2 regions of the Secundilactobacillus sp. MJ173 genome follow, and region 2 is predicted to be linked to the other one. Evidence: predicted binding sites of a transcription regulator. Region 2 holds the regulator's gene; the other holds the start of a gene.

Region 1 (3,432 bases), on a different contig from region 2:
TTCTGTGAATAATTAATGCTCACCAAACTCATAACAGATAATCGGAGTGGAATCCATGTTGGGATCATTGCGTATCCTGACCTTAGTGTTGAAAGTAAATGCGCCATTAGCATCAATTTCGTACATATCAGGTGTATTTGAAACATCAATAGGCATATTTTTATTGTGATGCTGTAATCGCGATTACAGTGACCATTCTAGTAAGGTTGATGTTGCCCGTGTCCCAGGTTTGTTGCAACCTGTGGATATAAAAAACGGCCTTACCACGATTGAATTTCGCAGTAAAGCCGCATAAACACTACTAATCAAACTGAAAGGATTAACCTAAACTGTGTTCATTTCCAGATTGCACAACGGACTGGTTCACGTGCACCGTACTTTCAGTATTGGCCTCGTTCATCCGTTCAAACACCGCTTCCTGATGTTGCTCAGCCTTTACGACTGCGTCATCCTTTGCTTTCAAGTTAAACACTTTCCAGATAATCAAGGCAGCTGACCAAGTAATTACAAATAAAATCACCAGGAGAATTCCGAGAATATTAAAATTCAGTGACTGAGCAAATTTAATCACCGGATTATGCCAATTTAAGTACCCACCAATTGCCTGCAGCACGTCCACAATACCAACGAAGAACGCTGCGGTGACCGATAATCCCGTCAGTGCAAGATTGTAATAGACTTTACGGAATGGTGAGGAGAATACCCAGCTGTACGCGGTGCTCATAAACAGGCCATCGCACGTATCCATCAGGCACATGCCCGAAGTAAATAGGATTGGGAATGAGAATACCGCGAACCACGGAATCCCTTTACTAGTTGCAACAGCCGATGTAGCAAGCACGGCAATTTGGGTGGCGGTATCAAAGCCAAGCCCAAACAAAAAGCCAACGCAAACCACTTGCCAGTTATGCTTAATGATGTTGAGCATCTTCTTAAAAGTCCTGAAGATCCGCGTATCAGTGGACGCATGTGCAGTGGAGAAATCGCCGTTGCTGATTGCTTTAAATGATTTCCAGATGCCAACCAAGATAATTAAATTAATCGTTCCAAGTAGTAACAGCATAAAACCAGCAAAAAGTGTTCCTAATACCCCACCGATATTCTGAAACGTCGGTAGTTGTTTCTTAGACCATTCAACGAAAAAGATCGTCAGCAAGGCCATAATCACGACCACTAATGAATGTCCCAGTGAAAAATAGAAGCCGACGCCGTGGGTGTTTTTACCATCGTTAATAAGTTTACGCGTCATGTTATCAATGGCGGTAATGTGATCCACATCAAAGGCATGCTGCAGACCAAAAGTAAACGATAGAAACGCCATGGCTAATAAGGATGGATAGCGGCTCAGATACATGAAGACGAGTCCCCACCCGACCACAAATAGAACAATAACGTAACCGCCGAACTTCAATAAATCTGGCTTTAATGGGTAATGAGTCCTTTTTGATTCCAATTGTAAAACCTCCGTGGTGGCCGACAACGTTAGGTGGTAACAGGGTACCTTGATTCTGTGACTAACAATGTCGTTGCCAGTAGTTTGGCTCATTTTGAAATGCTGTTTAGTAATTCACAAACCAATAAAAAAGTCATTATTAACACGAGCCTTTCGAACACACTCAATATACCATCGGCAATCCCAATTATTTTGTACCGTTTGACTTTCCCAGTCATACCGGCAATGTGTGACATTTTTAGCGTCATTCGATAAAGCGCTTTCAACCGTCAAATCAATCAATACCCATGATTAGTTACAAGTAATATGATTATATTGCGTTTTTATCGACAAAATTATCATTATTTCAGGGTAATTATTTGTTAAAGCATAAAATAAAACAACATTACTCAGTTTTCCGTACCCCTTGTTTCCCTTTATAAGATGGCGTACAAAAGGCTGCCAAATGCCATTTTAACAACAATTACACCGTTTTTAGCAAACGTTTTAAGTCCCGTTCCGCTAAAGTTTCATCGCCAATCAACACGATAATAATTTCACGATTACCGTTTTTAGAGAAAATTCTGTTTTATTTTGCACTAAAAAAGCCACCACAACGCTGAATCGAATCATCGTTATGACAGCTTCTTATATTGATACTATCATTCTAGCGTTTATTTAATTACTGAACCATGTCCGCATAATTCTTATACGTCTTAAAAAACGATTCTGCGTAACTACATTTAGGAATGATCTTAAGCTGGTAAGCTTTCGCCATGGCGATGACTTTGAGAACCAGTTGCTTTGCGATACCCTTTCCCCGTAATTCAGGCTGAACAGTGGTACTCGTGATGGTCAACGCGCCCGGTGTATCAAAGGTAAACTTAATCTCAGCTACCACCTCACCAGCATCATTTTTATGGTAGTAATGCCCATTACCAAGTGTTAGCGACAGTGGATCGGTGCTATCGTCTAAAAATTCGCCAACGCTCGATGACAGTGACGTGACGTAAAGCAACTTAACAAATGCATCGATGGCGGACTGCAAAAACCCAATCGTTCCTTCATTTTTTATCATGTCATGCTCATCAAACATGGTATCAGTGTGTGCAAGGTACACCTCTGGTCGCTGGACTGGAATAATGTTCAGTGTGGTAAAGGTTTGCCGCAGATGATGGTTCGCACCATATCCACCCGCGTTGCCAATAGAATCCGAAACGACCAAAGCAACTCGACCGCCAAAGTGGTTCGTCGGCCGTGAACCAATATCCATGGCATTTTTTAAGGCGCCTGGAATCGAACGATTATACTCCGGCGTAACGATCAGTAATCCATCTAGCGTATCTAACTGATTTCTGAAACGATTCCACTCCGGCACACCATTTGGATCAAGATCATCGTTAAATAATGGCAGTACACCTATGTCTAAAAACTCTGCTTCAATGTTACTCGGTAGTAGTGATACTAAGACTTTAGCAATCTTTTTTGAATATGACCCCTTACGTAAACTACCAACAAATACCCCTATTTTTTTCAAGAAAACCACCTCAAAAATATCTATAGATTGACAATCTGCGTCTAACACATTAATTGTAAGCACTTACATTATATGACGTGATGCGCCAAAAAGCTCGTATATGAGCAAGTTGGATATAATAAGATTATTTTTTCAAAATAGTCTTATTCATCATTACGCCTATCAGACAGCGCATTATGGTACAACCACTTAATATTGTTGATTATAGGACCATACATAGGACTGGCCATTAGCAGCATCAACGCTTATCTTGGTCACGCTGGTATTACCAGGCTCTGGTAAGGCCATTAGATTAGCTGGCTGTAAAATCGCCATGGCAGCCGCCTTGATCGTAAAGCCATGGGTAACCACGATAATGGCTTGGTCAGGATACTTGCCTGCAAATTCCGTCATAAATGACTTGGCACGATCAGTTATCGTTTCAAAGGATTCACCATGCGCAAGACTCGCGTACGTTGGCAAC
Region 2 (3,432 bases):
TATCGTGCTTCATCGCAAGTTTTGTTAACAGTAGCCGTGCCTTTTCACCGCCACTGAGACTGTGAACCATCTTATCCACATCTTCTCCAGTAAATAGGAAGCTGCCGAGAATCGTGCGAATATCTTTTTCAGGTGTCGTAGGATGGTCGTCCCAAAGTTCGGCTAAAACCGTTTTATTACCGTGTAATGATTTTTGTTCTTGGTCATAGTAACCAGTATCGACACCAGTGCCAAAGGTTACTTTGCCAGCGAGTGCAGGAATTTTTCCCAGAATGGTTTTTAAGAGGGTTGATTTACCGACGCCGTTGGGACCCACGATGGCAATAGCTTGGTGCTTTTTGATGTCGATATTAACTGGTTGGGCTAATACTTTGCTAGGCTCGTAACCCACTGCCAGATCTTTTACAGTCAAAATGATGTTGCCACTTTGACGACGGGGAGTGAACGCAAAGTGAGCGACTTTATCATCAGCTTCAGGCCGCTGTATACGGTCGATTTTCTGAAGTTGTTTACGTCTAGCTTGCGCCCGTTTGGTTGTTGAGGCTCTCACGATATTGCGGTTAACAAAATCTTCTAGCTGAGATATTTTATGTTGCTGTTTATCATATTCTTTCCATTGGCGTTGCAATTGGGCTGCCTTTTGCGTGACGTAGGCTGAATAGTTGCCATGAAAGTGTAAGACTGTTCCCATAGACATTTCGTAGACTTCAGTCACCAGTCGATCCAAAAAATAACGGTCATGAGAAACAATCAGTAGGGCACCCTTATAAGATTGAATATAGCCTTCAAGCCAAGTTAAGGTTTCAACGTCCAAATGGTTAGTAGGTTCATCCAAAACTAATAAATCACGTTTTTCGAGCAGTAGCTTAGCTAACGCTAACTGGGTTTTTTGTCCGCCAGACAATTCGTTGATCGAGCGTCCATAATCCTCTTCGCCAAATTCGAAACCGTGTAGAACACCACGAATTTCTGCACGGTAGCCGTAACCATTGTTATTTTTGAAGGAAGTTTGCCGTTGATCGTAAGTTTTTGAAAGTTGTTCAAATTGTTCTTTATTATTAATCACTTCTGGGTCGCTCATCCGTTCTTCCAAACGGTGCAGTTCATCTTCTTGATCCTGAAGTTCTTGGAAGACACTGGCCATTTCTTCCCAAATTGATTTATCAGAATCGAGTCCGGTATCTTGAGCTAAATACCCAATGGTCATGCCTTTTTTGTAAATAATTTGCCCCTCGTCCGGAGCGTCAATACCCGTAATCATGCGGACCAGAGTCGATTTACCAGCACCGTTTCGACCCACGAGAGCCACCCGACCGTGTTCAGGGACATCTAGGTTGACATTATCAAAAAGAGTATCCGCGCCGAACCGGCGTGTTACTTGTTGGACCTGTAATAACATGTCGTATCAGCTGCCTTTCTATTGTGAAACTATTCTACCATTAATTAGTGAGATACTGATAGGTTTGGTAAAATGTTCATGGATTTTTTATTGAAAATTATTTCACAAATCGCCCCAATATGCTACAATTAACTAGAATGATGTTTTCACAAACTTATTTATTTTAGAAATTCGCAATTATTTTGATGATAAAAGATTCGTTTTCTAAGGTATTTTTAATTAGGTAAATTCACAAGGAGGAAGAGAAATTGGCAGAAACAAAGATTCCGAAGGCCACTGCAAAACGATTACCGATTTATTACCGCTATCTCAATATTTTGCATGATTCTGATAAAAATCGAGTATCATCAACAGAACTTTCAGAGGCCGTTAAGGTTGATTCGGCCACGATTCGTCGTGACTTTTCATATTTTGGTGCACTTGGAAAACGAGGATACGGGTACGATGTTGATAGTTTGTTAAAGTTCTTCAAAAAGATTTTAAATCAGGACAAACTAACTAATGCTGCGCTTATTGGTGTGGGTAACTTAGGAAATGCCCTGCTGAACTTTAATTTTCATCAGAACAGTAATGTGCGGATCAGTGCGGCGTTTGATGTCCGCCCAGATTTAGCAAATACCGTTCAGAGCGGTGTTCCGATTTATCCCATGTCGGAATTACGTAAGCAGCTAGAGGATCAGCAAATCAAGATTGTGATTTTGACGGTTCCAGAATCAGTTGCTCAAAACGTCACGGACGATGCCATTGCGGGTGGCGTTCGTGGGATTCTTAACTTTACGCCATTACGAGTATCCGTGCCAACAAACGTACGGGTCCAAAACGTTGATTTGACTAATGAACTGCAAACGTTGATCTACTTTTTAGATCATTATAATGAAGAAGAGTAATTATTTGCAAATGCGAGAATAGCGACTTGCTGTTTTCGCAGGTAAGTATTCAATACTTAATTAAATGAAGTGGCTCGATTATCAGTTGATGTACTGGTAGTTGAGCCACTTTTACTTTTGTTAGGAAACCGAAGACAATGTAAAAGATTTAGTAAATCGTGCTTTTTTTAGGTAAATGGCTTGCATTTGGGTGGGAATAATTTTATAGTATTAATTGTGATTAGCACTTATGTTAGATGAGTGCTAATAGTGCTAAACTTTATATTTATTGGAGGGATTCAAGTGTTAAAACCATTAGGAGACCGTGTAATTTTACAAGCACAAGAAGAAGAAGAACAGACTGTTGGTGGTATCGTACTAGCAAGTAATGCTCAGGAAAAACCACAAACTGGCAAGGTTGTTGCCGTAGGTAGTGGCCGTGTGCTTGACAATGGTGAAAAGGTTGCGCCAAGTGTTAAAGAAGGCGACACTGTCTTATTTGATAAATACGCAGGTACTGAAGTTAAGTATAACGGTGACTCATATCTCGTTGTCCATGAAAAAGACCTAGTCGCAATTGTCGACTAATTAAGAAGTAACTGGACTAAAATTTTAAACTAAATTATTTTATGAGGTGAAGTAAAACTATGGCTAAAGAACTTAAGTTTTCTGAAGACGCTCGGTCAGCAATGCTTGCCGGTGTTGATAAGTTAGCAGATACAGTTAAAACAACGATTGGTCCCAAAGGTCGTAACGTGGTTTTGGAACAATCATATGGTAACCCAACCATCACTAACGATGGGGTTACGATTGCAAAGGCTATTGAATTGTCAGATCACTTTGAAAACCTTGGTGCCAAGTTAGTTGCTGAAGTTGCTTCAAAGACTAACGACATTGCTGGTGATGGTACCACCACTGCAACTGTTTTGACGCAAGCAATCGTTAACGAAGGTATGAAGAACGTGACTGCCGGTGCTAACCCAGTTGGTATCCGTCGTGGTATTGAAAAGGCTACTGACGCCGCTGTTAAGGCTTTACATGAGATGAGCCACAAAGTTGCCACTAAGAGCGATATCGCTCAAATCGCATCTATTTCTTCAGCTGACCAACAAGTCGGCGATTTGATTGCTGACGCAATGGAAAAAGTTGGTAACGACGGGGTTATCA

What was found. Region 2 encodes Rex, which represses fermentation and respiration genes when NADH is low (regulators of the CRP and FNR family bind a similar motif). Its sites were predicted from a motif close to TTGTGAANTANTTCACAA; they were not measured.
Region 1: the regulator Rex is predicted to act here: its motif matches at 1,556-1,573, upstream of AC6H04_RS00730 (HoxN/HupN/NixA family nickel/cobalt transporter).

The regions. Positions count from the first base shown of each region.
Region 1 covers NZ_BAAKGN010000008.1:23,248-26,679, reverse strand. Annotated here, with positions in the region: gene AC6H04_RS00730 (HoxN/HupN/NixA family nickel/cobalt transporter) at 320-1,453, opposite strand; gene AC6H04_RS00725 (GNAT family N-acetyltransferase) at 2,115-2,969, opposite strand; gene AC6H04_RS00720 (histidine phosphatase family protein) at 3,159-3,432, opposite strand, start outside.
Region 2 covers NZ_BAAKGN010000060.1:100,827-104,258, reverse strand. Annotated here, with positions in the region: gene AC6H04_RS09525 (ABC-F family ATP-binding cassette domain-containing protein) at 1-1,399, opposite strand, end outside; gene AC6H04_RS09520 (redox-sensing transcriptional repressor Rex) at 1,648-2,286, shown strand; gene groES (co-chaperone GroES) at 2,569-2,853, shown strand; gene groL (chaperonin GroEL) at 2,913-3,432, shown strand, end outside.